DNA from 3 places in the Pseudomonas sp. S1(2024) genome. Region 1 is predicted to be linked to each of the others. Evidence: riboswitches for the same ligand, from Rfam matches in the RefSeq annotation. Region 1 holds a riboswitch; each other region holds the start of a gene.
The links. A riboswitch is a leader RNA that binds a small molecule or an ion and turns the genes downstream of it on or off. The one in region 1 is predicted to bind cobalamin.

Region 2: another riboswitch for cobalamin. It lies ahead of ACLCGK_RS12905 (ABC transporter substrate-binding protein); the one in region 1 lies ahead of cobW (cobalamin biosynthesis protein CobW).
Region 3: another riboswitch for cobalamin. It lies ahead of ACLCGK_RS16185 (CbtB domain-containing protein); the one in region 1 lies ahead of cobW (cobalamin biosynthesis protein CobW).

Annotation. Positions count from the first base shown of each region.
Region 1 is NZ_JBKGFP010000088.1:19,148-29,274, forward strand. Features, by position in the region: gene ACLCGK_RS24355 (ATP-binding protein) at 1-180, opposite strand, end outside; gene cobN (cobaltochelatase subunit CobN) at 182-3,943, opposite strand; gene cobW (cobalamin biosynthesis protein CobW) at 3,947-5,014, opposite strand; cobalamin riboswitch at 5,114-5,327, opposite strand; gene ACLCGK_RS24370 (hypothetical protein) at 5,426-5,785, shown strand; gene ACLCGK_RS24375 (ATP-binding cassette domain-containing protein) at 6,112-7,689, shown strand; gene ACLCGK_RS24380 (branched-chain amino acid aminotransferase) at 7,826-8,845, shown strand; gene ACLCGK_RS24385 (multidrug/biocide efflux PACE transporter) at 9,076-9,504, opposite strand.
Region 2 is NZ_JBKGFP010000047.1:463-10,589, forward strand. Features, by position in the region: partial or broken gene ACLCGK_RS12895 (IS110 family transposase) at 1-742, shown strand, start outside; gene ACLCGK_RS12900 (DUF1624 domain-containing protein) at 919-2,085, shown strand; cobalamin riboswitch at 2,114-2,312, shown strand; gene ACLCGK_RS12905 (ABC transporter substrate-binding protein) at 2,423-3,433, shown strand; gene ACLCGK_RS12910 (FecCD family ABC transporter permease) at 3,433-4,449, shown strand; gene ACLCGK_RS12915 (ABC transporter ATP-binding protein) at 4,446-5,234, shown strand; gene ACLCGK_RS12920 (OprD family porin) at 5,251-6,591, shown strand; gene ACLCGK_RS12925 (hypothetical protein) at 6,829-7,308, shown strand; gene ACLCGK_RS12930 (diguanylate cyclase) at 7,387-8,958, shown strand; gene ACLCGK_RS12935 (ParA family protein) at 9,187-9,963, shown strand; gene ACLCGK_RS12940 (DUF2946 family protein) at 10,048-10,127, shown strand, end outside.
Region 3 is NZ_JBKGFP010000060.1:76,285-86,411, reverse strand. Features, by position in the region: gene ACLCGK_RS16200 (alpha/beta fold hydrolase) at 1-505, opposite strand, end outside; gene ACLCGK_RS16195 (LysE family translocator) at 527-1,147, opposite strand; gene ACLCGK_RS16190 (GNAT family N-acetyltransferase) at 1,281-1,760, shown strand; cobalamin riboswitch at 1,844-2,067, shown strand; gene ACLCGK_RS16185 (CbtB domain-containing protein) at 2,160-2,348, shown strand; gene ACLCGK_RS16180 (CbtA family protein) at 2,358-3,044, shown strand; gene ACLCGK_RS16175 (cobalamin biosynthesis protein) at 3,044-3,430, shown strand; gene cobM (precorrin-4 C(11)-methyltransferase) at 3,462-4,214, shown strand; gene ACLCGK_RS16165 (DUF1272 domain-containing protein) at 4,281-4,523, shown strand; gene ACLCGK_RS16160 (response regulator transcription factor) at 4,743-5,357, shown strand; partial or broken gene ACLCGK_RS16155 (transporter substrate-binding domain-containing protein) at 5,371-8,651, shown strand; partial or broken gene ACLCGK_RS16150 (methyl-accepting chemotaxis protein) at 8,626-9,045, opposite strand; partial or broken gene ACLCGK_RS16145 (PAS domain-containing protein) at 9,163-9,846, opposite strand.

The DNA.
Region 1 (10,127 bases):
GAACGGGCCCTCACCGAGCAGGTCGGCCAAGCCACGGGCCAGAGTACTCTTGGCCATGCCACGTGGCCCCTCGATCAGCACGCCGCCGATCTTCGGGTCGATTGCGGTCAGGCACAGCGCCAGTTTCAGGTCATCGGCACCGACCACGGCTGCCAGTGGAAATTGCACGGGTTCACTCATTTCAAGCCTGTTCCTCGCCGTCGAGCAGTTGTTCCTCGAGGGCTTCGCGGTAGTCACCCGGTGCCTGCCACAGACCGCGCTGCTGGGCCTCCAGCAAACGCTCGGTAAGGTCGCGCAGGGCCTCGGGGTTGTGCTCGCGCATGAAGTCGCGGGTCGCCGGGTCGAGCACGTAGGCATCGGCCAGCGCCTGGTAATGATGGTCGTCGATCAGTTCCGTGGTGGCGTCGAAGGCGAACAGGTTGTCGACCGTCGCCGCCATCTCGAAGGCGCCCTTGTAGCCGTGGCGCTTGGCCCCGTCGATCCATTTCGGGTTCAGCGCCCGGGCGCGGATGACCCGGTTCAGCTCTTCCTTGAGGGTACGGATGCGCGGCCGGTCGGCCTGGCTATGGTCGCCGTGATAACTGGCAACTGCCGCACCGGACAAGGTTTCCGACGCCGCCAGCATGCCACCCTGGAACTGGTAATAGTCGTTGGAATCGAGCAGATCGTGTTCGTGGTTGTCCTGGTTCTGCAGCACCGCCTGCACCTTGGCCAGGCGCTGGGCGAACTGGGCTCGGGCCGGGGTTCCGTCGTCGCTGGCGCCGTAGGCATAGCCGCCGTGATTGAGGTAGACCTCGGCCAGGTCGTCGCGGCTGTGCCACAGGCGCCCGTCGATGGCGTTCTGCACCCCGGCGCCATAGGCCCCGGGCTTGGCACCGAACACCCTCCAGCCAGCCTGGCGCGCGGCCTGCTCGGCGTCCACGCCCTGCGCCTGCAGCGCGGCACGCTCGCTACGCACGCGGGCAGCCAGGGGGTTGAGATCGTCGGGCTCATCCAGCGCGGCCACGGCCTGCACTGCGGCATCGAACAGGCGGATGAGGTTGCCGAAGGCATCACGGAAAAAGCCGGAAACGCGCAAGGTCACATCCACCCGCGGGCGGTCGAGCAGGCTGAGTGGCAGGATCTCGAAATCGTCTACCCGCTGGCTGCCCGTGGCCCACACCGGACGCACGCCCATCAGCGCCATGGCCTGGGCGATGTCATCACCGCCGGTACGCATGGTTGCCGTGCCCCACACCGAAAGACCGAGCTGGCGCAGGTGATCGCCGTGGTCCTGCAGATGGCGCTCCAGGATCAGGTTGGCGGAGGCGAAACCCAGGCGCCAGGCGGTGGTGGTGGGCAGGTTGCGCACGTCCACGGTATAGAAGTTGCGACCGGTGGGCAGCACGTCCAGGCGACCACGACTGGGTGCGCCACTGGGGCCGGCGGGCACGAAACGCCCGGCCAGCGCCGCCAGCAGGCCATCCATTTCGGCGCTGCCGCAGGCGTCCAGGCTGGGTGCCACCGATTCTCGCAGCGTCCGTACCACATCGTGCACCGGCTGCCATTCGCTCTGGGCAGGTAAATGCACGGTGCCGCACAGCGCCTGGTCGATCAACTGCAGCGCCAACAGTTCAAGGCGTTCGCGGGTATCGCCACAGGTGCGCCAAGGCTCGCTGCTCATGGCCTGCAGTTGTTCCGGGCGTGGCCCTTGCCACGGCTGGCCAAGTTCACAATCGAGCGGATCGAAGCCTGGCACCAGCGCCTTGGCCAGGGCCCGTAACAGGCTGGCATTGCCACCGCGACCGTCGCCACGCTCGACCCGTAACAGCGCCAGCAAGGTATCCAGCCGCAGCCGGCCTTCCGGGGACTGGCCGAACACATGCAGGCCATCGCGAATCTGCGATTCCTTCAGGTCGCACAGGTAGGTATCCAGGCGTGGCAGCCATACGGCGGCATCGTCCAGCTGGCCTTCCAGCTGCAGTTCACGGTCAATGTGATTGGCCTTGACCAGTTCGAGAATGTCGCGCTGCAACTCGCGAGCGCGCCGCGGGTCGAGCAGCTGCGCTTCGTAGAACTCGTCGGCCAATTGCTCCAGGTGGCGCAACGGGCCGTAGGTTTCGGCACGGGTCAGCGGCGGCATCAGGTGGTCGATGATCACCGCCTGGGTGCGGCGCTTGGCCTGGGCGCCCTCGCCCGGGTCGTTGACGATGAACGGATAGATGTTCGGCAGCGGGCCGAGCAAGGCGTCCGGCCAGCACTGCGCCGACAACCCGACGCCCTTGCCGGGCAGCCATTCGAGGTTGCCGTGCTTGCCGACATGGATCACCGCGTCGGCGGCAAAGGCATGGCGCAACCAGAAGTGAAATGCCAGGTAGCCGTGCGGTGGCACCAGGTCCGGGTCGTGGTACACCGCGCTGGGGTCCACCTGGTAACCGCGCGCCGGCTGGATGCCGACAAAGGTCAAGCCAAAGCGCAGGCCGGCCACCATCAGCCGGCCACTGCGGTACATCGGGTCCTGCTGCGGCGGCCCCCAGCGTTCCAGCACGGCCTGGCGGTTTGCCTCTGGCAGGCGCTCGAAGGCGGCCTTGTAGTCGGCCAGGCTCAGGCTCTGCGCGCACGGGCGCAGGTCCAGCTGGTCGAGGTCGTTGGTCACGCCACCGAGCAACTGATGGATCAGCTGCGTGCCGCTGCCCGGCAAGTCGGCCAGCGGATAGCCTTCGGCCTGCAGGGCCTTGAGTATGTTCAGCGCGGCCGCTGGCGTGTCCAGGCCAACGCCGTTGCCAATGCGGCCATCCCGGGTCGGGTAGTTGGCCAGCACCAGGGCCACGCGCTTTTGCGCATTCGGCAGGCGCGCCAGTTCGACCCAACGGCGGGCCAGTTCGGCGACAAAGTCCATGCGCTCGGGGTGGGCGCGGTAGCAGACCACGTCGGACTGGCTGCGTTCGCTGCGCCAGGCCATGTCCTTGAAACTGACCGGGCGGGTGATGATGCGCCCGTCCAGTTCGGGCAGGGCAATGTGCATGGCCAGGTCACGCGCCCCCAGGCCCTGCTCGCTGGCTTCCCAGCCGGGCTGGTTGTCTTGCGCGCAGATGGCCTGCAGCACCGGGATGTCGCGACGGAACGGGCGCAGGTTGGGGCGCTCCGGGCTGGACAGGGCAAAGCCGGTGGTGTTGACCAGCACTTCGGCACCCACCTCGTCCAGCCAGGCTTCGACCTGCTCCAGGCAGGCGCTTTCCTTGAGGCTGGCCACGGCGATCGGCAACGGGTTGAGCCCGGCGGCCTGCAGGCGCTGGCAGAACACATCGATGAACGCGGTATTGGCCGCCTGCAGGTGCGAGCGGTAGAACAACAGTGGCGCCACCGGCTGCTCGGGGTGCCACTGCGGGTACCAATCCTCCAGCGTGGCGCTGCCCTTGGCCGGGTGATACACGGCAGTGCGCGGCAGCGGCTGCGGCTCGTCCCAGGCATAGTCGCGGCCCAGCCACTGGCTGGCCAGGCAGTTGAACAGGTTGATGGCGTTGGCCTTGCCGCCCTGGCGCAAGTAGTGCCAAAGGCGTTCGGCCTGCTCGCCGCTGACACTGCCCAGGCTGGTCAGCTCCGGGTCGGGGCGGTCGTCACCCGGCACCAGGATCAGCTGCACGCCACGGCCGGCCAACTCGACCAACTGCTCGACGCCATAGCGCCAGTAGCCGACGCCGCCGTGCAGCGACACCAGGATGACTTTGGCATGGCGCAGCACCTGGTCGACGTACAGGTCGACCGAGGCATGGTTCTGTACCTGCATCGGGTTGGCCAGGCGCAGGCTGGGGTAATCCTCGGGCAATTGCTCGGCGGTATCGGCGAGCAATGCCAGGTGCGAATCGCCGCTGCAGAGAATCACCAGCTCGGCGGGCGTCTGGCCGAGGTCGGCAATGCTGTCATCCGGCACGAAGCCGCCGGGCTGGGTCCGCAGCAGGTGCATGCGTCAGGCGCCCAGTGCCTGGCGCAGGCGCGCTTCCAGCTGGGCGGCGTCAAGGTCCTGGCCAATCAGCACCAGGCGTGTGATGCGCGGCTCGTCGGCGCGCCAGGCGCGGTCGAAGTGCTTGTCGAAACGGGTACCCACGCCTTGCACCAGCAGGCGCATCGGCTTGCCCGGGATGGCAGCGAAGCCTTTGGCGCGCAGGATGCCGAATTCCACCACCAGCTGGGTCAGGGCATCGAGCAGCAGGCTTTCGTCGGCTTCGGGCAGGTCGATGGAGATGGAGTCGAAGGCGTCGTGGTCATGATCGTCATGGTCATCGCCGTCATGATGCGAATCGTGGTGGGTACGGCGGCCATCGATGTGCGCCTCGGACTCGGCGCCCACGCCCAGCAGCACCTCCAGCGGCAGCTTGCCGCTGCTGGCCTCGATCACCTTGACCGCCGGCGGCAGTTCTTCAGCCACCTCGGCGCGGACCTTGGCCAGGCCTTCGGCGTCGATCAGGTCGGCCTTGTTCAGCACCACCAGGTCGGCGCTGGCCAGCTGGTCGGCGAACAGTTCGTGCAGCGGCGACTCGTGGTCCAGGTTGGGGTCGAGCTTGCGCTGGGCATCGACCTGGTCCGGGTAGGCGGCGAAGGTGCCGGCGGCCACCGCAGGGCTATCGACCACCGTGATCACCGCGTCGACGGTGCAGGCATTGCGGATTTCTGGCCACTGGAAGGCTTGCACCAGCGGTTTGGGCAGGGCCAGGCCGCTGGTTTCGATGAGGATATGGTCCAGGTCGCCACGGCGTGCCACCAGCTCGCGCATCACCGGGAAGAACTCTTCCTGCACGGTGCAGCACAGGCAGCCGTTGGCCAGCTCGTAGACGCGGCCGGTGGCTTCTTCTTCGGTGCAACCGATGCTGCACTGCTTGAGGATTTCGCCGTCGATGCCCAGTTCGCCGAACTCGTTGACGATCACCGCAATGCGGCGGCCCTGGGCGTTGTCGAGCATGTGGCGCAGCAAGGTAGTCTTGCCCGAGCCGAGGAAGCCGGTGACGATGGTGACGGGGAGCTTGGCCAGTGTTTTCATGTCGCATTGCCCTTGGCAGATTGGCGCGGGCATGCAGGACGACAGCCGCAGGCCAGGCCGGCCGGGCTTGTTCGCCACCGGATCACCCCGCCCGGTTGAAAGTCGAAAACGTGACGAGGCAGGTCTCCTGGCTCGCACCGTTCCATGTACCCGCTGGTGCAGCGGGCTGGCGGGATGACGCCTTCCCGCGCGCGGGCGCAGTGGCTGTGTCGATCCGTTGTCGGTGCTTACAGTTGCGGGGGCAGCCGCGGCTTGTACCGCGTTCCCGTCTTAGCTTCGGCCTGGCCGAAGAACCTCGAAGTGGCAAGGCTACGCAGTGGCTGGCGGGTGGTCAACCATTGCTGTCGGGCTGGCCGACAGCAAGTGGCGCAACTGCGTTACAGTGGTGGCTTTGAGCAGCGAGGCCCACCGGTGAAACCCCTGAACAAGCGCGATATGGCACGCCTGGAGCGTGAACTGGTGGTTTGCCTGACCGAAGCCTGCGAAACCGCCAAGGCGGAGATCGTCGGTTTCAGCTGGCTTACCCATCGTCTCGCGCCCGAGAATTTTCCGGCCAGCCTGCGTATTACCTGGGTGTTCGAGCGAGAGGCCGACAAGGCCGCCGCCGTGGCGGGCGACGCGAAGGTGCGCATGCTGGCACTGACAGGCCTTGCGCTGGAGCAGGCCGGCATTCAGCTGGATCATCCGGCCTGGCATGTGCGGTTTGACAGTGAAGAGGCCTGCCAGCAGAGCCACGGGGGCGACTGGACCAGGCGCTTGATGGGGCGCTGAACCAGGGGCATGCGCGGCCCTGGCTCTTGTAGGAGCGGCCTTGTGTCGCGATAGGGCTGCGAAGCAGCCCCAGGGTTTCAGCATAGTGGCACAAATTGCTGGGGCTGCTTCGCAGCCCTATCGCGACACAAGGCCGCTCCTACAGCGCACGCGGCGCACTCGCGGAATCTGTTTTCCCGCGACAACGATGCCTCTATCCGTTAGGCTACGCATTCCCCTGTCACGAGGTGTTCGTCCAATGCGCCATTGATGCCGCCGTCCCTTCGACGGCCAGTCTTCAGCCTCCGGCTCGCTCCGGAGATGTCGCGGCATTGGTGGAGTTGTGCATGACGAACACGTCGATCCTGACGCTGGACAGCGTCTCCTTGGCCTTGCCTGACGGCAGGCTGTTATTTACCGACCTCAGCGAAACCTTCGACCAACGCCGCACCGGCCTGGTCGGGCGCAACGGTGTGGGCAAGAGCCTGCTCGGGCAGGTACTTGCCGGCCAGCGCGAACCAAGCAGCGGCCAGTGTCGGCGCCTTGGGCGCATCCATCTTCTGGACCAGCAGGTGATCGAGCACAGCGCCACGGTCGCCGACCTGGCCCAGGTGGGCGCGGTGCTCGCTGCGCTGGAGCGCATCGAGCAAGGCAGCGTCGCACCCAGTGACTTCGACACCGTCGGCGAACGCTGGGATATCCGCGAGCAATTGCAGGGGCACCTGCAACGCCACGGCCTGGGCCAGCTCGACTGGCACCAGCCCGCCCACAGCCTGAGCGGTGGCCAGGCCATGCGCGTGGCGCTGGTCGGCGCCTGGCTCAGCGAAGCGGACTACCTGATCCTCGACGAACCGAGCAATCACCTGGACAGCAACGCCCGCGCCCAACTGCTGAGCATGATCGAAGCCTGGGACCGGGGCTTGCTGGTGATCAGCCATGATCGCAGCCTGCTCGCGCACATGACGCGCATCGTCGAATTGTCCAGCCTGGGCTTGCAGGCCTATGGCGGCAACTACAGCTTCTATTCGGCCCAGAAAGCCAGCCAGACGGCGCTGGCCCAACAGCAACTTGCCCGGCTGAAACAGGAGCAGCAACGCCAGGCGCGCGAACTGCAGCGCCAGCGCGAAGACCTGGAACGTCATCAAGCCCGCGCCGGGCGCAACGCCAGGCACGCCAACCAGGCCAAGATCCTGGTCGACCGCCAGCAGGAACGCAGCCAGGCCACTGCGGGCAAGCAGTGCCGCGACCATCGCGACGCCCGGCAGACGCTGCAGGGCAAAGTGCGTGACGCCGCTCACGAAGTCGAGCAGGACTGCGCCATTACCCTGCATGCACCCACGCCGCAGCGTCATCCGGGCCGCGAAGTGCTGGCCTTGCAGGCGCTGCACCTACCCCGCGGCACGCGCAAACCATTGAACCTGCGCTTGTGCCTGGGCCAGCGGGTGGGCCTGGTCGGCGCCAATGGCAGTGGCAAGTCCACCCTGCTCAAGCTGATGAACGGCGAGTTGCCAGCACCGCCCGACAGCCTGCGCCTCAGTGGTGAAACCGCCCTGCTTGACCAGCACTGCAGCGCACTACCAGGCCATACCAGCGTGCTCGACCACCTGCACCAGGCAAACCCGACATTGGCCCAGGGCGACTTGCGCAGCCGCCTGGCGCAACTTGGCCTGGATGCGGCCCGCATCGAACTGCCCAGCGGCCTGCTCAGCGGCGGTGAACGGATGAAGGCAGCACTGGCCGCCGTGCTGTACCGCGAACGGCCGCTCGACCTGTTGCTGCTGGACGAACCCGGCAACCACCTGGACCTGCCGTCGCTGGCCGCACTGGAACACATGATCGGGCAGTTTCGCGGGGCGCTGGTGGTGGTGTCCCACGACCAGGTACTGCTCGACCGGCTGGCGCTGGACGAGTACCTGCACCTGTAGAAGCCGCAATAAATGCATTGCAGGCTATCAATTCGTGACTGGCCGTTCCCGATCTGCCACGGATGTATTATGGTGGCGTGGTGCGCATATAACAGCAGCCCGAGCAATCGGGCACTTGCAAGACAATGAGGGTGTCATGAGCAACGAAAGCATTAATTGGGACAAGCTGGGTTTCGACTACATCAAGACCGACAAACGCTACCTGTCCGTATGGCGCAATGGCGTGTGGGACAAGGGCACCCTGACCGAAGACAACGTACTGCACATCAGTGAAGGCTCCACTGCCCTGCACTACGGCCAGCAGTGCTTCGAGGGCCTCAAGGCCTACCGTTGCAAGGACGGTTCGATCAACCTGTTCCGCCCGGACCAGAACGCCGCCCGCATGCAGCGCAGCTGCGCCCGCCTGCTGATGCCGCAGGTGCCGACCGATGTGTTCATCGAGGCGTGCAAGCAAGTGGTCAAGGCCAACGAGAAGTTCGTGCCACCGCATGGTAAAGGCGCCCTCTACCTGCGCCCGTTCGTGATCGGCACCGGTGACAACATTGGCGTGCGCACCGCCCCCGAGTTCATCTTCTCGATCTTCGCCATCCCGGTTGGCTCGTACTTCAAGGGCGGCATGAAGCCGCACAACTTCCAGATTTCCAGCTTCGACCGCGCAGCCCCGCAAGGCACCGGCGCGGCCAAGGTCGGTGGCAACTACGCCGCCAGCCTGCAGCCGGGTGCAGAAGCGAAGAAAGCCAACTTCGCCGACGCCATCTACCTCGACCCGCTGACCCACACCAAGATCGAGGAAGTCGGTTCGGCCAACTTCTTCGGCATCACCGCCAACAACGAGTTCGTCACCCCGAAATCGGCTTCGGTGCTGCCAGGCATCACCCGCCTGTCGCTGATGGAACTGGCGCAATCGCGCCTGGGCCTGAAAGTGATCGAAGGCGATGTGGAAATCAACAAGCTGGACCGCTTCATCGAAGCCGGCGCCTGCGGTACCGCTGCGGTGATCACCCCGATCGGCGGCATCGAGTACAACGGCAAGCTGCACGTGTTCCACGACCTGGAAAAGGTCGGCCCGGTTACCCAGAAGCTCTACAACGAGCTGACCGGTATCCAGAGCGGTGACGTGGAAGCACCGGCTGGCTGGATCGTCAAGGTTGCCTGAGGCGCTTTAACGGTTTGAAAAACGGGGCATGCCAGCGATGGCATGCCCCTTTTTATTGGGTGCACCGGCTGCACCGGTGTTCGCGGCTAAAGCCGCTCCCACAGGTACAGCGCAAGCCTGAAGCCTGCGCCATCCCTGTAGGAGCGGCCTTGTGTCGCGAAAGGGCTGCGAAGCAGCCCCAGGATATCCGCGCAATGCACAAATCGAGGAGCAGCGCAGGCTGGTGGTTTTCATGCAAGGCGACGCTGCATCAGCAGGTGCCGGGCTTTGTCGAAGGCCCAGTTGTACAGCACGGTGTAGGGCAGGATGATCACGAAGAAGCCCAACTCCACCATGAACGCCTGCAGCAACGAAATTTCCAGCATCCACGCCGCCACCGGCAGGCACCACACCACCAGCCCGGCTTCGAAGCCCAGGCCGTGTGCAAAGCGTGCGCTGGCCTTCCAGTGGATGCGCTCGACCCGCACGTAGCGATCGACCAGCGCGTTATAGACCATGTTCCACAGCATGGCGATCACCGAGAGGGTCACCGCCAGCGCCCCCGCCGTCGCCAGCGACTTGCCCATGATCCAGGACAACAGCGGCGCACACAGCAGCACGGCGAACACTTCATAGCCGACGGCGTGAACCAGGCGTTCGGTGAAAGAGACATTTTTCATTGCAGATTCCATCCAGTGCGTGAGTCGTGCTTCCTATTTTATTTGATAGAACTGATACTCGCGACATAGCTACCATCGGTTTTATCAATACCATGCGCTACTCACCCGAAGCTCTGGTCGCCTTTGTCCTTCATTTTCACGATAGTTTGAATTTTTTTCAGGTTTTTTGAACTTATTTGAATAATGGCCGCATTGTACCGTGCGTGAAATCAGATCTACCCATCAGATGTGATTGACACACGTGTCAACGTCTATAGCCTTGTAATTGAGGGCTGCAATTGCGCATTTGTCGGGACTGGGTACCAGCAAGAGCCCCCCCGGAATTTTGGCAGCTGAGAAAGCTGGTTTCTCTGAAGTAGTGACGACGGGCATAGCCGGTCGGATTCTGAACCCAAGGTCGCAAGGCTGGGAGCTAAAGGATCGCTGCGACTACTCCTCAAACCTACCGAGAAGGCACCTTTGGGTGCCTTTTTGCTTGATGCTTGGCGTCAGCTGCATCGTCCAAAGGCTGCGTGGCTAGGCTCAACCGGGCTCAGTTGCACAAGCTTGAGTAGAGCATTATCCCAGCTCGGGTGATCAGAGAGTGAAAGCGCGAGGCCTCAATTTGGGACCGCCTAGCAGTA
Region 2 (10,127 bases), on a different contig from region 1:
GATGGTTTTCAATTGAGCAACTACCGGAAAAGTGTTGGAGGACGGGTTAAAACCGACCCCTCAGATGCGCGGTTGCTGTCCCGTTTTTTAAAAAATGAGGGCGAGGACCTTCGCCCTTGGAGCCCGCCTCCCGCTGTCTACGGCAAGCTTCAGAGCCTCTTGCGACGCAGAGCCCTCTTGGTGACTACTCGTACTGCAATGACTCAGAGCTGGGCTAACGAAAGCCTTTTGAAAGCCGCCTTCGAAACTTTTGTGAAGTCGATAGATCGGCTGGATCAGTTGATTCAAAAGAAGATTAAAGAAGTACTGCGAGAAGCTGGGCTGCAGGAACAAGTCGCTCGCTGCCAGGCAGTAGAGGGCATTGGTTTTCTCACCGCCGCAGCATTGGTGATGGTTTTTATAAGGGGCGAGTTCAAAAGCAGTGACTCGTACATTGCATTCCTAGGAATGGATTTACGAGTCAGTGATTCCGGACAGAAAAATGGGCGACGTCGCCTCACCAAGCGAGGTTGTTCAGAAATTCGTCGCTTATTGCACAACGCTGCGATGGCGGCCAGCAGATCGGCAGCCTGGAAAGGGCTTTACGAACAGCATCGGAGCAGCGGTAAAGCAACAACCCAAGCCTTGGTAATCCTGGCAACAAGCCTTGGTAATCCTGGCAAGAAAGCTCGCGCGGGTGGCATTCGCCCTGATGAAAAATCAGGACGAATACGTCACCAAAGGCGGGAAACTGGCTTGCTGAAAACCATAGAATCTCCCACAGGTACTGCACAGATTTCAGAATGGGTGAACTTCCTGTGGGAGCGGGCAAGCCCGCGAAAGGGCCGGTACAGGCCCCACAAAAACAGTTACCAACTCACCACCATTTAGTTATAAGATAACGTTTCAGTTGACATCCATTCCTATCAGCGACCTCCCATGACAAGCGCCAGTGCCACCCCCACCCTGCTCACCCAGCGCCTGCAGAGCATCGACGCCCTGCGCGGCCTGGTAATCCTGTTCATGCTCCTGGACCACGTTCGTGAAACCTTCTTTCTGCACCGCCAGGTCAGTGACCCGATGGCCATTGATACCACCGAGCCCACGCTGTTCTTCAGCCGCACCCTGGCCCACCTGTGCGCGCCGGTGTTCGTCTTGCTGACCGGCCTTTCAGCCTGGCTGTACGGCGAGAAACACCAGGGCCGCGGCGATGTCTCGGCGTTCCTGTTCAAGCGCGGGCTGTTCCTGGTGGTGCTGGAATTCACCCTGGTCAACTTCGCCTGGACCTTCCAGCTGCCGCCCAGCGTCATCTACCTGCAAGTGATCTGGGCCATCGGCGTGAGCATGATCGCCCTGTCGCTGCTGGTGTGGTTGCCACGTGCCGCCCTGATCGCCGTGGGCGCAATCATCATCGCCGGCCACAACCTGCTCGATGGCCTGCACTTCGGGGTCGAATCCGCCCTGCATGTGCCATGGGCGATTTTGCATGACCGGGGTTGGCTGGAGTTCTCCGAAAACCTGCGCCTGCGCACCTCTTACCCGGTGCTGCCGTGGATCGGTGTCATCGCCCTGGGCTACGGCCTGGGCCCTTGGTTCGCCCGCGCGAGCGAGGCCGGCCAACGCCAGCATCGCCTGCTGCTGGCCGGGCTGATCGCGCTGCTGGGCTTTGTCGTGCTGCGCCTGGTCAACGGCTACGGCGAGGCGCCGTGGAGCGTTTACCCAACCGTCTCGCAAACCCTGATGAGCTTCTTCAACATCACCAAGTACCCGCCATCGCTGCTGTTCCTGGCCCTGACCCTGGGCTGTGGCCTGCTGTTGCTGCGCGCCTTCGAACGCGCCGGCCAGGCCCGCTGGATCAGTGCCCTGGCAGTGTTCGGCGCGGCACCGATGTTCTTCTACCTGCTGCACCTGTATGTACTGAAGCTGCTGTACCTGGCCAGCGTGGCGCTGTTCGGCCGCAACCATGGCGACTACTTCGGCTTCGATGGCATCGCCGCGGTGTGGCTGGGGGCAGTGCTGCTGGCAGTTTCGCTGTACCTGCCGGTGCGCTGGTTCGCCCGCCTGAAGGCGCGGCGGCGCGACATCACCTGGCTGAAGTACTTCTGAAAAGCGTTTTCACCCGGCGGCACGATGGTCTACCATGCCGGCCGCCGGTTTCCACCACGGAATCAATAGGGAATCCCAGGCCCGCCAGTTCGGGCCAAACGGAACTGCCCCCGCAACTGTAGGTGCCGAGCCTGCTCCATCAATGCCACTGGGCCACGAACCCGGGAAGGCCGGAGCCAGGCCATGACGCACCAGTCAGGAGACCTGCCGGCCCACATTCACCAACCGGCGGGGTGTCCGGGATTGGCCATCAGTGTTGCCCCTGCCGCCAGCTGGGGCTCGGCGATGCCTGTCCGTGCGTTCCTCACCCGAACTGTCCGATAGGAGATCGCCCAGCATGCTGCCCCGTTTTGCCACCCTGCTCGCCGGCCTCGGCCTTACCGGCCTGGCCCAGGCTGCTGCCACCCACTACCCGCTGACGGTCGACAACTGCGGCAAGCCGCAAACCTTCGCCCAGGCACCGCAACGCGCGGTCACCATTGGCCAGGCCAGTACCGAGATGCTCTACGCGCTGGGGCTGGGCGACAAACTGGCGGCCACCTCGCTGTGGTTCAACAATGTGCTGCCCGAGTATCAGGTGCAGAACGCCAAGGTGCCGCGCCTGGCCGACAACGAGCCCAGCTTCGAGGCGGTAGTGGGCAAACGCCCGCAACTGGTGACGGTGCAGTTCGAATGGATGGTCGGTGCCCAGGGGGCGGTCGCCACCCGCGAACAGTTCGATGAACTGGGCATCCCCACCTACCTGCTGCCATCGGACTGCGAAGGCAAGGACAACCTGGTGGGTGCCGACGGTACTCGCCTGCAGGCGTTTCAGGTCGACACCCTCTACAAGAGCGTCAGCCAGCTGGCGGCAATCTTCGACGTGCAGGACCGTGGCACGGCCCTGAATGCCGAGCTCAGAGGCCGCCTGGACAGTGCCAAGGCGCAACTGGCCGACAAGGACCTGTCCGCCACCTCGGCGCTGTTCTGGTTCTCCAGCGCCGATCTGCACATCGACCCCTATGTGGCGGGCCGCCAGGGGGTCGCCGATTTCATGCTGCGCACCCTTGGCGTGCGCAACGTGGTCGAGTCCAGCGAAGAATGGCCGACCGTAGGCTGGGAAACCCTGGCCAAGGCCAACCCCACCTGGCTGATCATTGCCCGCATGGACCGCCGCCGCTACCCCGCCGACGACTACCAGAAGAAGCTGGCATTCCTGCGTAGCGACCCGGTGACGCGCAACATGGACGCGGTGAAGCACGACCGCATCATAATCCTCGACGCCGACGCCATGCAGGCCGGCATTCGCTTGTTCAGCGGCCTGCAGACGCTGGCCGCCGCCTTCGCCAGCGGCAAAGCAGCCCCGTGATGATGCGCCTGCTACCCTGCATCGCCGTTGCCCTGGCCGCCCTGTTGGCGGCCCTGCTGGCCGGCACCGCCATCGGCGAAACCAACCTGTCGCCCGGCGTGGTCGGCCAGGTACTGGCCAACCACCTGTGGCAGGCCGGCTACCCGGCCGACCCGATCGACGTCGGCATCGTCTGGAACTACCGCCTGCCCCGCACCCTGGTTGCCGCGGCCTGCGGCGCCGGCCTGGCCACCTGCGGCGTGATCCTCCAGGCACTGTTGCGCAACCCGTTGGCCGAGCCTTACCTGCTGGGGCTGTCTGCCGGCGCCTCGACCGGTGCGGTGCTGGTGGGCCTGCTGGGCTTCGGCAGCCTGGCGCTGAGCATGTCCGGCGGTGCGTTCATCGGTGCCCTGGCAGCGTTCGCTTTGGTACTGTTGCTGGCCCGGGCAGCCGGCCCCAGCAGCAACAATGCCCAGGTGATCCTTGCCGGGATCGCCGGCTCGCAACTGTTCAACGCCCTTACCGCCTTCCTCATCACCATGTCGGCCACCGCCGAGCAGGCGCGCGGCATCCTGTTCTGGCTGCTGGGCAACCTCAGTGGCGTACGTTGGCCTTCGGTGTGGCTGGCCGTGCCAGTTGTACTGTTCGGGCTGTTGGTGTGCCTGTGGCATCGCCGTGCCTTGGATGCCTTCACCTTCGGTGCCGACTCGGCGGCGTCGCTGGGCATCCCGGTGCGGCGTACCCAGTTGCTGCTGATCAGCTGCGCGGCGCTGGTGACCGCCGTGATGGTGTCCATCGTCGGCGCCATCGGTTTTGTCGGGCTGGTGATCCCCCATGCCCTGCGCCTGCTGCTCGGCCCCGGGCACAGCCGCCTGCTGCCCGCCAGCGCACTGGGCGGGGCACTGTTCCTGATTGCCGCCGACATCCTGTCGCGCATCTTGATCCCTGGCCAGGTGATCCCCGTGGGCGTAGTCACGGCGCTGCTCGGCGCACCGGTCTTCGCGCTGATCCTGGTCAGCCGCCGGGGGCGCCCATGACGGTCATGACGGCGCTACAGCTGGCCCCCTTGAGTTGCCAGAACCTGGGGCTGCAACTGGCCGGCAACACCGTGCTCAGTGATATCGAACTAGGTGTTGTCGCCGGTGAAACCCTGGGCATCGTCGGCCCCAACGGTTCCGGCAAGTCCTCGCTGCTGAAGGTGCTGGCCGGGCTGCGCAAGCCAGGCAACGGCAGCGTGCAGTTGCTGGGCGAACCGCTGGCACGGTTGCCCCGCCGCCGTGTCGCCCAGGCCTTGGCGCTGGTCGAACAGCAGGCCGACACCCTCGATGCGATCAGCGTGTTCGATGCCGTTGCCCTGGGCCGTACCCCCTGGCTGTCAGCGCTGGCGCCGTTCTCCGGAGAAGACCGCGCGATCGTCGAGCAGGCTCTGGCCGACCTCGACGCCCTGCACCTGCGCGCACGCCTGTGGGGGTCGCTGTCCGGTGGCGAGCGCCAGCGCGTGCACATCGCCCGTGCCCTGGCACAGCGGCCGCAGGTGCTGCTGCTGGACGAGCCGACCAACCACCTGGATATCCAGCACCAGCTGAGCCTGTTGCAACAGGTGCAGGCCCTGCCGGTAACCACCCTGGTGGCCCTGCACGACCTCAATCAGGCGCTCACCTGCGACCGCGTCGCGGTGCTCGACAAGGGCCGCCTGGTCGCCCTCGGCAAACCGCTGGAGGTGCTCACCCCCGAGCGCCTGCTGAACACTTTCGGCGTGCATGCCCACTACCTCATCGACCCCTTCGACGGCGCGCACATCCTGCGTTTGCGCGCCCCCTGAACAGGAAGTTCTGCCTATGCCGCGCCCTGTCGCCCTGCTGCTCGCCAGCGCCCTGCTCGCGCCCCCTGCGCTGGCCGACTCCGCCCAATCGCAAAGCAACGGTTTTGTCGAGGATGGCCGCTGGAGCCTGCTCAACCGCAGCGTATTCGACCAGCGCGACTACAAGCATGGCGGGCGCAACAGTGCCGGGCGCAACGCCTACAAGCCGCGCGATGAACGTAGCGGCAAGGCCGAGGAATGGGCCTATGGCCTGATGGGCACCTTCCGGTCCGGTTTCACCCAGGGGCTGATCGGTGTCGGGGTCGACGCCCACGCTTACCTGGGCGTGCAACTCGACAGCGGTGGCGGGCGCGTGGGCAAGGCACGCTTGCTCGGGGTGGATAACGAGGGGCACCCGAAGAACGAATACAGCCGTGCCGGCGCAGCATTGAAACTGCGCATGGCCGATACCGTGCTGTCCTACGGTGAACAACGGGTCAAGACCCCGGTGTTCAGTTCATCCGACAGCCGCCTGCTACCCGAGACAGCGACCGGGTTCTTCCTTGACAGCACCGAGTTCGACCACCTCAGGCTGGTGGCCGGGCACTTCAACGAAAACGCCGACCGCAATGCTTCCAGCCACGACCAAGGCTTCGTGGTGAACTACTCCAATGGCCGCCAAGGCAACAGCTTCGACCTGGCCGGCGTGGTGTGGAACCCCGGCGCCGCCTTCAGCGGCAGCCTGTACACCTCACGTTACCAGGACAGCTGGAACCAGCATTACCTGGGCAGCACCCTAAGCCATGCCCTGGATGAGCGCCGCAGCCTCACCCTCGACCTCAACCTTTACCGCACCACCGACACCGGCAAGGCGCTGTCCGGGCGCATCGACAACACCACCTGGAGCCTGGTCACGCGTTACGACCATGGGCCGCACGGTTTCAGCCTGGGCTGGCAGCAGGTGGACGGCAACACGCCATTCGACTACGTGACGCGAGGGGCGATCTTCATTGCCAACGCGGTGCAGATGTCGGACTTCAACGCGCCGAACGAAAAGTCGTGGCAGGCGCGCTATGACCTGAACATGGGCGCCTACGGCGTGCCGGGGTTGAACCTGACGGCGTTGTACGTGCGCGGGTTCGATATCGACGGTACCCATGTCGACCCTGCGGGAGGGTATGCCTACCTGGGGTATGGCAAGGGGGGCAAGCATTGGGAGCGCGACCTGGAGGCACGGTATGTGGTGCAGAGCGGCAAGGCCAAAGGCACCGCGTTTTCGCTGCGGCATAACGTGCATCGGGGCAATACGGCACAGGCGGAGCTGGATGGGGACCAGATACGCTTGGCGGTGGAATGGCCGTTGGGGGGTGGGTTCTGATGTTTCGCGTGACCTGAAAAATCCTGGGGCCGCTGCGCGCCCCTTTCGCGACACAAGGCCGCTCCCACAGGTGCAAACAAGGCCGCTCCCACAGGTGCAATGCACCTTCAGAAACCTGTGACGGCCTTGTGGGAGCGGCCTTGTGTCGCGATGGGCCGCACAGCGGCCCGCAAAATCCATCAGGCGACCACAACTGCCGTATAATCGGCAGCACTCACTGCCCAACCAGGCCACACCATGCCTCGCCTCCAGAAGTTGCTGTTGCCCCTGCTGCTGACTGCAGCCCTCACCGCCTGCGACCAGAAACCCTCCCGCGAAGAACAGATCCTGGCCCAGCTGCCGCTGCAGGATGCCTACACGCACAACATCGAGCGCATGGCCGCGCTGCTCGGCCGCACGCACCCGCAGCTGTCGCAGGCGACCATCCAGGGCGTGCTGCGCAAGCACCTGACGGTCGAGGACCAGCGCCAGGACCTGTTCCGCCTGTACAGCGAAAAGAACTTCAGCGATGCCGAGTTCGCCACCATCATCGAGGCCACCCAGGACCCGGCGAAGGCCCGCGCCCTGGAAGACACCGAGGCCGGCAAACGCCTGAGCGAGAAGCTCACTGCCCTGATGCGCGAATCGGCCCGCGACGCAAAGGTGCAGGCCTTGGCGCAGCAGCGCATGCAACAGGTTGAAGACGAGCTGGACGCGCTGGAAAACGCAGGCTCCTGAACGCAGTTCCCCACTGCGCCCATAACGCGTAATGTTGCCAACATTTCGTAGCCGGTTTTTGATCACTCGAGGTCAGGATTGCCACACACCAAGCACGGACTGCGCCTGGATCTACGCACACTCATTCTGGTGCTTTGCGCCCTTACCGCCGTGGTGATGCTGTGCGCCAGCTATTTCGCCAGCTACCGGGTGCAACGCCAATTGCTGATCGACCACGCCCTGGAAGCCAACCGGGTGTATGCGATGAAGCTGGCCAGCATTACCGAGACTTTTATCGGCAACGCCTTGCAACAGCTGTCGTTCAGCGCGGGCGTGCAAGGCCGCCAGCTGGGTGACGCCGTCGCCCTGCAGGCGGAGGCCGAGCGTGTCCTGAGCCAGAGCATGGCCTTCAATTCCACGTTCGTGATCGATGCCAACGGGGTGCTGCTGGCGGTTTCTCCCGCCCCCTTGCGGCACCTGGTCGGCAGGCACATGCATTCTCCCGGTGTCCAGGAGGCGCTACAGGCGCGCCGCCCACTGGTGTCGACGCCCTACATTTCGGCGGCCAACAACCTGGTGGTGGCGCTGTCGCAACCCATTTACGACAGCAACGGCCGCTACCTGGGGTATGTCGGCGGCAGCCTGTACCTGCGTGAACACAACATTCTCAACAGCCTGCTGGGCGAGCATTTCTACAAGGACGGTTCCTACCTGTACGTGGTCGACCGCAACCGCCGTCTGCTTTACCACCCCGACAGTCAGCGGGTGGGTACGGTGGTTGAGGGCAATGCACTGATCGACCAGCTGGCGGGCCTGGGCAATGGTACCCGGCAATTGACCAACAGCCTCGGCGTGGAAATGCTCGCCGGATACGCCACCGTGCCCAGCGCCGGTTGGGGCGTGGTGGCACAGCAGCCGCTGACCCAGACGGTGATGCCACTGAGCCATCTGATCCTCAACGTGGTCGGCACCTCGGCGCCGTTGGCACTCGTGGGCAGCATGCTGCTGTGGTGGCTGGCCATGACCATCGCTCGGCCGCTGTGGCAGCTGGCCGCCGGCGCCCGCTCGATGGATCGGGCCGGCACTGCCGAACGCCTGCATCGGGTACCGGCCTGGTATTTCGAGGCGGCCGAGTTGAAGCGTGCGCTGCTGTTCGGGCTGAACCTGCTGCATGAGCGCATCGGTCGGCTCAATCGCGACGCCCAGACCGACCCGCTGACCGGCCTGGGCAACCGCCGCAGCCTGGAGTTCAGCCTTTCGCTGCTGGAAGCCGAGGGCCGGGCGTTTGCGGCCATCGTGCTGGATGTCGACCATTTCAAGCGGGTAAACGACTGCCACGGGCACGAGGTGGGTGATCAGGTGTTGCGCCGGTTGGCGGAGCTGATGCGCCGCTGCTGCCGCGAGGGTGACCTGCTGTGCCGCACCGGCGGCGAGGAGTTCCTGATGCTGCTGCCAGGGGCTAGCCTGGACGTTGCGGCAGCGGTGGCCGAGCGGCTGCGGCTAACGGTGCAGGATACGCCGGTGGAGCCGGTGGGCGCGGTGACGGTGTCGCTGGGGGTGGCGCATTGGGATGGCGAGGCCGAGAGCGAACCGGGGGATGCGTTCAGCGAGGCTGACCGGGCGCTTTACCGGGCCAAGCAGGAGGGGCGCAATCGGGTGGCTGTTGCCTGAACGCCCTTGCTTGCCTGTTCCGGCCCTTTCGCGGGCACGCCCGCTCCCACAGATGATGCGCCACCCTTGGGGGCAACAGAGTTCCTGTGGGAGCGGGCATGCCCGCGAAAGGGCCGGAACAAACAATAATGAATGGGCAGGTTGTAACATTCATTGTCATGAAACTGTCTTGTTTCAGTCATAGGATTGACCCCAACCTGACATTTTCACTTCATGGATGAACGTCTGATGCGTCGTGTGGTTTTCAATCAGAAAGGTGGCGTCGGCAAGTCCAGCATCGCCTGCAACCTGGCCGCAGCCAGTGCCGCCGAAGGCTATCGGACCTTGCTGGTTGACCTCGACCCGCAGGCCAATGCCACCTACTACCTGACCGGGCTGGTCAATGACGCCATTCCTTCCGGCATCGCCGATTTCTTCCGCCAGACCTTGTCGCCGGTCACCGCTGCCGGCAAGAAGCACCGGGTGGCGATCACCGAGACCCGCTACCGCAACCTGCACCTGGTCACCGCCAGCCCCGACCTCAGCGACCTGCAAGGCAAGCTGGATCGCAAGTTCAAGATCAACAAGCTGCGCAAGCTGCTGGTGGAGCTGGGCGAGGACTACGAGCGGATCTACATCGACACACCACCGGCGCTCAACTTCTATACCTTCAGCGCGCTGGTAGCAGCCGAGCGGCTGTTGATTCCGTTCGACTGCGACAGTTTCTCGCGCCAGGCCCTGCACAACGTCATGGCCGAGGTCGAAGAACTGCGCCAGGACCACAACCCGGCGCTGCTGGTGGAAGGTGTTGTGGTCAACCAGTTCGCCGAGCGCACCGCACTGCACCAGACCCTGGTCGAGCAATTGCGCAGCGAGGGCATGCCGGTGCTGCCGGTATACCTTAGCCATTCGATCAAGATGCGTGAGTCGCACCATGCCTCGGTGCCGCTAGTGCACCTGGCGCCGCGGCACAAATTGGCGCTGGAGTTCGTCGATTTGCTGGATGTACTGGAGCGTGCGGCCTGACAGAACCCTGGGGCGCAAAGCGCCGCAAAAATATCAAGGCCGAAGCACTACCCGACCGTTCGTCCGGGTGGTAGATTCGCCGCCATGAAAACCACCCGGCACACCCGCACGCTGACCGCCTGGACGCTCTACGCCAGCGTCCTGTTCAGCCTGGTTCTGTGTGG
Region 3 (10,127 bases), on a different contig from region 1:
CGCGGTCGGGCCAGTGGCTGCGACGGCTGGCAGCCTTGCGCGCCAGGGCATGGCGCTGGTGCAAGCCGACCAGGGCTGCCATCCCCATCACACCCAGCATGCGCCGGCTGAACAGTACCGGGTCGAGCAGCACGGCACGCGTGAACAGTTGCGGTTCACTGGCCAGGATCAGGCCGGTGAGCACGCCACCGAAACTGTGCCCGACGGCAAAGCGCGGTACGTCACCATACTCGCCTCGCCCGGCTGCAAAAGCCTCCACCGCCAGCGCAGCGGTCCGGTTCCAGCCACGGAACACCCCGCCATGGTCGCTGTCACCATGGCCCTGCACATCGCTGAGCCACAGGTCGAAATGTTCGCCCAGGCGCATCAGCAATGGCTGGTAGGCCAGGCAGCAGAAGCCGTTGCCGTGCAGAAAATGCAGTAACGGCTTGCCACTGGCCGGGGTTCGCCAGCCCCGCAGGGTGAAGCCTTCGGCGCATTCGTGAGACCAGGGGATCAACTGCATCGGCTTACTGTACTCGCGGGGTCAGGAAAACGCTGATTCTACAAACAGCAGCGGGTACAGTGAAATCACCAGCAACAAGGCCATCAGGACATTGAACAGCATCAGCCAGCGCGGGTTCTGCAACAAGTTGCGCAGGGCGCTGCCGAACATCACCCACACCCCGACGCTCGGCAGGTTGACCAGGGCGAACAAGGCGGCAATGACAATGACGTTGGTCACATAGCCCTGCGCCGGCGTGTAGGTGGTGATTGCCCCGACTGCCATCACCCAGGCCTTGGGGTTGACCCACTGGAATGCCGCCGCTCCCCAGAAGCCCAGCGGTTTGCGGGCACTGGACGAAGCTGTGCCGACCGGCCCGGAGGTGGCGATCTTCCAGGCCAGGTACAGCAGGTAGGCGGCACCGGTGTAACGCAATACCGTATACAGCGCCGGCCAGGCTTTGAACACCTCGCCCAGGCCCAGGCCGACAGCCAGCACCATCACCATGAAACCGACACTGATGCCCAGGGCGTGCGGGATCGAGCGACGCACACCGAAATTCACCCCGGAGGCAAGCAGCATGGTGTTGTTGGGGCCAGGAGTGATGGAAGACACGAAGGCGAACAGCACGAAGGCGGTCAGCAGGTCGGCAGAGGCAAGCATGGCAGGCAATCCACTTTTTTTATGGGTGCTGTCACACTAACGGAGTCGCCCTCTTCTGCGACCGATACAGTTTCACTAAATTGTGTAGATACACATCGCTGTACCGCTACCATCAGATCAAGGAAGCCGTCCCATGAGCCTCACCATCCGTCCTGCCGTTCGCGCCGACGCCGAGCAGATACTTGCCTTCATCACCGAGCTGGCAGAGTACGAACGCGCCCGCCACGAGGTGATCGCGAGCGTTGCCGATATCGAGCACAGCCTTTTTGGCGAGGGCAGCACCGTGCATAGCCTGATGTGCGAGCGCGATGGCCGGGCAATCGGCTTTGCCGTGTATTTCTACAGCTACTCGACCTGGCTCGGCCGCAACGGCATCTACCTGGAAGACCTGTACATAACGCCCGAGCAGCGCGGCGACGGTGCCGGGCGGCAATTGCTGCGGCATATCGCCCGCGAGGCGGTGGCGAAGAATTGCGGACGGCTGGAATGGAGCGTACTGGACTGGAACGAGCCGGCTATCGGCTTCTATCAGAAGCTGGGGGCCGAAGCGCAGGATGAGTGGGTGCGCTACCGACTGGACGGGGACAAGCTGGCGGCGTTTGCCCGAGGCTGACCGGGCGCGCGTTCCCTCCCACAGGGTAGCCGGAGCGCCCGCAAACGATTCTGGCAATTGACGCCAGCCCCGCCCCATGGTCTCCTTATGCCTCGCGTTCAGGTGCCCCCGATGGGGGTGAAACGGGAAACCGGTGCGTCACAGGCCCTCCAGCAGGGCCGGACAAGGCCGGTGCTGCCCCCGCAACGGTAAGCGAGCGAAGCGTCTGTACCACTGTGCCTGATCCCCGGCATGGGAAGGTGACGCTTTCCAGGAGCCTGGCTCCTCCTCGCAAGCCCGGAGACCGGCCTGGCGTTCATGAACACCCCGCGGTGGGCGGGCGCTGTTGCATTCCCCTGGGCTGCCACGCTCGGGGCTGCCGCGCTTGCCCGTTGCCCACAAAAAGCAGAGGAACGCGTCATGCCCGTCACCAGCGCCAAGCAACACAGCATTACCACCCCCGTCACCCTCAGCCAGCGTGTCGTCATCGCCATCGGCGCCAGCCTGCTGGGCCTGTGCCTGGTGTACTTCGCCGGCTTTTCGCATATCGAGGCCGTGCACAACGCCGCCCACGACACCCGCCACAGCGCCGCATTCCCCTGCCACTGAGTACGCCCGATGATCACACGCATTGCCCGCACCGCGGGCTTCAGCGGGTTGCTGGCGGCCTTGCTGCTGACCTTGCTGCAGAGCTTTTGGGTCGCCCCGCTGATTCTCGAGGCAGAAACCTACGAATCCTCGGCCCCCGTCGCCGAGCACGAGCATGCCGGCGAAGTGGCAGCGCATGAACACAGCGCCGAGGCCTGGGCACCTGAAGACGGCTGGCAGCGAGTGCTGTCCACCACCGGCGGCAACCTGGTGGTCGCGGTCGGCTTCGCCCTGATTCTCACCGCCCTGTACAGCCTGCGTGAACCCAAGCGAGCCGGCACCGGCGCACTCTGGGGCCTGGCCGGCTTCGCCGTGTTTTGCCTGGCCCCGACCCTGGGCCTGCCGCCGGAACTGCCAGGTACTGCCGCAGCCGACCTGGGGCAACGCCAGGCCTGGTGGATCGGCACCGCCAGTGCCACCGCGCTGGGCCTGGCCCTGCTGGTGTTCGCTCGCCACTGGTTGCTGAAGGCGCTGGGCGCTGTGCTGCTGGTCATTCCCCATGTGATCGGTGCGCCGCAACCCGAGGTGCACGAGAGCCTGGCCCCCGCCGCCTTGGAAACCCAGTTCAAAGTGGCCTCCTGGCTGACCAACGCCGCATTCTGGCTGGCCCTGGGCCTGCTCAGCGCCTGGCTGTTCCGGCGCTCCAGCCAGGCCTGATGCCTGCCTTCTACGCCGGCTTCGGCTGTCGTCGGGGTTGCCCGGCGGATACGCTGGAAATCTTGCTGCGCCAGGCCCTGGCCACCCAGGGCCTGGCGTTGGCCGACCTGCAAGGCATCGCCAGCATCAGCCTGAAGGCCGACGAGCCCGGCTTGCAGCAACTGGCCGAACGCCTCGGCCTGCCTTTGGTGTTGTACGATACCGCGCAGTTGCAACCCTACGAACCCCGACTCAGCCACCGTTCCGCCGCTGCCCATGCCCACTGTGGCTGCTGGGGCGTGGCGGAGAGTGCGGCACTGGCCCTGGCCAGCCAGCGGGTTGGCACCGCCAGGTTGCTGCTGACGCGCAAGGTACTGGGCCCGGCTACCCTCGCCCTGGCCTGTTGAACGCTTCCCCTCTTTCCTGCAAGGACTTTCCATGACGGTCTACTTCATCGGCGCCGGCCCCGGCGACCCGGAACTGATCACGGTCAAGGGCCAACGGCTGATCCGCCAGTGCCCGGTGATCATCTATGCCGGCTCGCTGGTGCCGGCCGCCGTGCTCGAGGGCCACCAGGCCGAGACCGTGATCAACAGTGCCGAACTGCACCTGGAGCAGATCATCGCCGCCATGCGCAGTGCGCATGAGCAAGGCCAGGATGTGGCTCGGGTACACAGTGGCGACCCCAGCCTGTACGGCGCCATCGGCGAGCAGATCCGCCATCTGCAAACGCTGGGCATCGATTACCAGATCATCCCCGGGGTCACCGCTACAGCGGCCAGCGCCGCCCTGCTCGGCTGCGAACTGACCCTGCCCCAGGTAGCTCAGACCGTTATCCTCACCCGCTATGGTGACAGCTCGCCGATGCCGCCCGGCGAGCAGCTGGGCGACCTGGCGCGCCATGGCAGCACCCTGGCGATTCACCTGGGGGTCAAGCACCTGTCGCGTATCGTCGAAGAACTGCTGCCGCACTACGGCACGCACTGCCCGGTGGCGGTGGTGCATCGTGCCACCTGGCCGGACCAGGACTGGGTGCGCGGTACCCTCGGCGATATCGTGGAACGCGTCGCGGCCAAGGATTTCCGGCGCACGGCGCTGATCCTTGTGGGCCATGTGCTGGGCGACACACCGTTTGCCGAATCGGCCTTGTATCGCGCCGGGCACGCCCACCTGTATCGCCCTGGCGACTGAGCATTGCCAGGTTCGCCGCAGGCGTAGCAGACTCCGGTTTCCCGCCTGCAAACAGGAGTCATGCCCATGCTGGACCTACGCCCAAACTGCGAGTGCTGCGATACCGACCTGCCGGGTGACAGCCCCGATGCGCTGATCTGCTCCTTCGAATGCACCTTCTGCCGCACCTGCGCCGAAACCCGTTTCCAGGGCCGCTGCCCGAACTGCACCGGCCAGTTGGTGGCACGCCCGACACGGGTCGGCCAGGCACTGGCCAACAACCCCGCCTCAACCCAGCGCGTGAGCAAATCACACTCCGCCTGCGCATGACGACTACAAAAACAGGCATCGCCGCTTTGCCAGGGTGATGTCTTTCCCACTTTTTGTAGGACTTTTCAACAACAAGCACGTGGACTTTCAACACTTCTATACTCGGCATTACCAAATTTCGGGAATGGTCGTATCGTGCAGCGCTTCCGATAACCCCACTTGCAGACGTATTCCTGAGTGATCCAGGAAGCGGACCACATCCTGACAGGAGTTTTCTTCATGACTACCGTGCTGATCGTCGACGACCACCCCATCGTCCGGCTGTCCTTGCGCATGTTGCTCGAACGCGAGCGCTTCCGTGTTGTCGGCGAGGTCGGCAATGGCAGCGAGGTGGCGCAGGTGGCCCGCGACCTGCGACCGGATGTGGTAATTCTCGACATCGGCCTGCCCGGCCTGGATGGCATGGAAGTGATAAAGCGCCTGCAATGCCTGGAGCCGGCGCCCAAGATCATGGTGCTGACCGGCCAGGCCACCGACCTGTATGTGCGGCGCTGCCTGGATGCTGGCATCGGCGCTTTTGTCACCAAGGAAGAAGACCACGAGGCGTTGCTGTTTGCCCTGAAAGCGCTGGTCAAGGGCTACTCGACCTTCCCGCAGATGTCGGTCAACAGCAACTCGCTGGAAAGCGAGCCAGTGCGCCTGTCCAGCCTGTCCAACCGGGAAATGGAGGTGCTGCGGCGCCTGGCGCGCGGCGAGAACAACAAGAATATCGGCACCTGCATGAACCTCAGCGCCAAGACCATAAGCACCTACCGGGGCCGCATCATGGAAAAGCTCAAGACCGAATCACTGGTTGAAATGGTCGACCTGGCCAAGCGCAACAGCGTCTATTGAGCGCTCGATGACAATGAAGCGCCTGCTGGCAAGCGCCCTACTGGTCATCGGCCTGGCCGGTTCCGGCGCGCTGCTGGCAAACAGCGAACCTCGCCAGTTGCTGGCACGCTCGGTCAGCGCCGCGGCCCCGCTTGCGCTGTCCAGCGAAGAGCGGCATTGGCTACAGCAACGCCAGCACCTGGTACTTGGCAGTTCGCGCCCCGACTACCCACCGCTGGAGATCAATGTCAGCCAGCACGACTACGAAGGCCTCAGCGCCGATTACGCTGGCATCATCGCAGAACAGCTGGGTACCACCATCGAAGTACGACGCTACGACAGCCGCCACGAAGCCATCGCTGCGCTACGCGACGGCCGTATCGACCTGCTGGGCAGCTCCAACGCCTTCGAGGCAGCGGATGCCCAGCTCAGCCTCAGTTCAAGCTACGCCGACGATCTGCCAGTCATCGTCACACGCGAGGGGCGCAGCCTGAAGAACACCCCCGACCTCGCCGGCCTGCGCCTGGCCATGGTCGATCATTACCTGCCGGCCAGCAGCGTCCGCAGCCTGTACCCCAAGGCACAATTGAGCCTGTATCGCTCGACCCTGGCCGGGTTGGCCGCCGTCGAGCTGGGCGAGGCCGACGCCTACCTGGGCGATGCCATCAGTACCGACTTCGCGATTGGCAAGAGTTACCAGGGCACACTGAAGATCGATCACTTCTGTCAGGTTGCCCCTGGCGCGTTTGCCTTTGCCATGGCCAGTGACAACCCGCGCCTGCGACAGTTGGTCAACAAGGCGCTGGCACGTATCAGCGAAAGCGAACGCCTGAATATCCTGCGCCGCTGGAGCAGTGGCAACACCAGCCTGCTGCTGCAGCGCCACCTCACCGCCCTGACCGCCGAAGAAGAAGCCTGGATAGCTGCCAACCCCAACGTCAGCGTGCTGGTCAACACTTCGCTGGCGCCACTGACCTTCAACGACACCAAGCACCGCCCCAGCGGCATCACCCTCGAGCTGCTCAAGCAGATCTCGCTGCGCACGGGGCTGCATTTCAAGCCGGTCGAAAGCCCGTCGGCGCAGGCAATGATCGAGCGCCTGACGCGCGGGGATGCGCAGATGATCGGCGCATTGGGTTACAGCACAGACCGTTCGAAACAACTGCGCTATACCCGCCCCTACCTGGTCAGCCCGCGGGTGCTGGTCACCCGTGGCGACAATGCTTCACCGCCGCAGGCCATGGCGCTGGATGGCATGCGCATCGCCCTGGTACGCGGTTCGCCGCAACGGGCCGTGCTGCAACAACGCTACCCACAGGCCAGGATGGTCGAGGTGGACAACCCGCTCGGCCTGATGGAGGCCGTGGCCAACGGTGCCGCCGACGTCGCCCTGAGCAGCCATATCAATGCCGCCTACTACATCAGCCATGTGTTCAAGGACCGCCTGCGCATTGCCAGCGTGCTCGACGACGACCCGGCCATCGCCGCCTTCGCCGTGGCCGCGGACCAGCCACAGCTGCAGGCAATCCTCGACAAGGCGCTGCTGAGCATTCCACCCGAAGAGCTGGACCAGCTGATCAACCGCTGGCGCACCACCACCCTGGTCAGTGACAGCCCCTGGCGCGACTACCGCACGCTGGTCTTGCAAGTGCTGGTGCTGTCGGCCTTGCTGCTGGCCGGGGTGGTGTTCTGGAACAGCTACCTGCGCAAGCTGATCAACCAGCGCACCGAGGCCCAGCATGCCCTGCAAGCGCAACTGGCGCTTAGCCGCGGCCTGCTTGAACAGCTGCGCCAGGCCAAGGACGACGCCGAACAGGCCAGCCAGACCAAAAGCACCTTCCTGGCCACCATGAGCCATGAAATCCGTACCCCGATGAATGCCGTGATCGGCCTGCTGGAGTTGGCCCTGGAAGACAGCCGCGGCGGCCGCTGCGACGCCCAGACCCTGCAGACCGCCCACGATTCGGCCATTGGCCTGCTTGAGCTGATCGGCGATATTCTCGACATTTCCCGTATCGAATCCGGGCATATTACCCTGCAGCCAGTGCCCACCAACCTGGTAGAACTGGTACGCGCCACCGTGCGGGTATTCGAAGGCAATGCAAGGGCCAAAGGCCTGCACCTGCACAGCGAACTGCCCGCTGCGCCGGTGTGGGTGCTGGCTGATCCGCTGCGCCTCAAGCAGGTCTTGTCCAACCTTATCAGCAACGCCATCAAGTTCACCGACAGCGGTGAAGTCCAGGCCAGCCTGCTACTGCCCTCGCCCACCGACACTGACAGCCTGGCAGTGGAGCTGAGTGTGCGAGACACCGGCATCGGCATCAGCCCTGCCGACCAGGCCCGGTTGTTCAATACCTTCGTCCAGGCCGACGGCCCCCGGGCACGCCAGGGCGCCGGCCTGGGACTGGTCATCAGCCGCACGCTGGCCGAGTTGATGGGCGGTACCTTGAACTTGCAGAGCGTCGAAGGCCTTGGCACCAAGGTGCAGGTCAGCCTGCAGCTGCCCGCCTGCGCTGCACCGGTGCAGGCCGACCAGCACGACCCTGTGCTGGAAACAAGCAGCGGCCCTTTGAACATACTGGTGGTCGACGACTACCCCGCCAACCTGCTGCTGCTGGAGCGGCAACTGCATACCCTGGGGCATCGGGTCACGCTGGCGGAAAACGGGGAAATCGCGCTGGCACGCTGGCACGCTGGCAGGCTGCGCGCTTCGACCTGGTAATCACCGACTGCAGCATGCCGGTCATGGACGGCCACGAACTGACCCGCCGTATCCGCAGCCTCGAGGGCGAACGCGGCCTGGCGGCATGCCGCATTCTCGGCGTCACCGCCAACGCCCAGGCCGAGGAGCGTGCCCGCTGCCTGGCCAGCGGCATGGACGAATGCCTGTTCAAACCCATCGGCCTGCGTACGCTCAAGACCCACCTGCCCCACGCCCACCCCCGGCAGCAGCCGACAGCACGGCGCGCCAGCGGGTTCAACCTTGGCGAACTGCGCCACCTGACCCAGGACGACGAACAACTGACGCGGAACTTGCTGCAGCAGTTGTCACAAAGCGTCAGCGAAGACCTGGCCACCTTGCGGGCGTTGCCAGCAGAGGCCCCCGGCGAAACTTTGCGCGCCTTGGCTCACCGGATCAAAGGTGGGGCGAAGATGCTCAAGGTACGCACGCTGGTCAAGGATTGCGAAGCCATCGAGCAGGCCCACGACCAAGGCCTGCCGACGGTTGACCTTCGCCTGCAACTACAGGCCAGCCTGGAGACCCTGCTGGACGAGCTGGGCGATGTGCTCAGTGCAATTGCAGCGTCGAACTGATCTGGCTGATAGCGTTTACCACGTGCCGTGAACCCTGCTGGATTTCCATGATCACCGTACCGGCTTCGTTGGCCAGCGCCACACCATGGCCGGTACGCTTCAGGCTCGACTGCATGCTGGCCACGGCCAACAGCGACAGGTCGTGGTTCTGCCGCACCACGTCGACGATTTCCAGGGTAGCCTTGCTGGTTCGCGCCGCCAGGCTGCGCACCTCGTCGGCCACCACGGCAAAACCGCGCCCGTGCTCGCCGGCGCGCGCCGCCTCGATGGCTGCGTTCAAAGCCAACAGGTTGGTCTGGTCGGCAATGCCACGGATGGTCAGCACTATCTGCCCGATCACATCCGACTGCTTGCTCACCGCATCGATACTGCGTGCCGCGTCGTTGAGTTCATGGGAAATCTGCTCGATCACCTGTACCGCCTGCTGTACTACTTCGGTGCCCTTGCGCGCGCAGGCATCGGTCTGTACCGAACTGGCATGGGCAGCATCGGCCGCGCTTTGCTGGGTACTGACCTGGCGCGTGATGTCGCTGGCGAACTTCACTACCTTGTACAAGCGGCCCTTGCTGTCGAAGATCGGGTTGTAGGAGGCCTCCAGGTAGACCGTCTGGCCATGTTTGTCGACACGCTCGAAACGGTGCGAGTGGTACTCGCCGCGGTTGAGCGATGCCCAGAACTCGCGGTACTCGACCGATTCGCGCTCGTGCGCCAGGCAGAACAGCCCGTGATGGCGACCGACCACCTCGTCCAGGCGATAGCCCATGGTGTCGAGGAAGTTCTGGTTGGCCTTGATCACCCGGCCTTGCGGGGTGAATTCGATTACCGCCATGGAGCGGCTGATGGCCTTGAGCAGGCTTTCGCTCTCGTGCTCCTCCATCACTCGCTGGCTGATGTCGGATGCCACCTTGATAACGCTGGTGACCTGGCGCTGCTCGTCCAGTACCGGCATGTAGCTGGCTTCCAGCCAGACTTCGCGTCCGGCCTTGTCGATGCGCTCGAAGGTACCGCTGATGGCCTTGCCCTGCCCCAGTTCACGCCACAGTTGCTGGTATTCGGCGCTTTTCGCGTAGCCAGGGTCGCAGAACAGCCGATGATGCTTGCCGCGCAACTCCTCGGCGCTGTAGCCCATGGCTTGGCAGAAACGCTCATTGGCATCGAGGATCGTGCCGTCGGGGGTGAACTCGATCATTGCCATGGAGCGGCTGATCGCCGCCAGCTTGGCCTGCAAGCTGGCCAATGCCTGATGACTGCGCTGGATTTCGACCAGATCGGACTTGCGGTGGAAATCGAACATGACGCCGGGCTCCTGTATGCGCGGTGTCCTGAGCATAGATCGCCTGGCGTAGGTCGTGGCTTTTGTGGCGCCTGTGAGATCGAGCGCCGCCCGCGCGGCGCTTCGCAGCACAAGGCTGCTCCTACATCTGTTTCAGGCCAGTAACGCCTGTGCCAGAGCGCGCGACCGCCTTGTTCGTACAA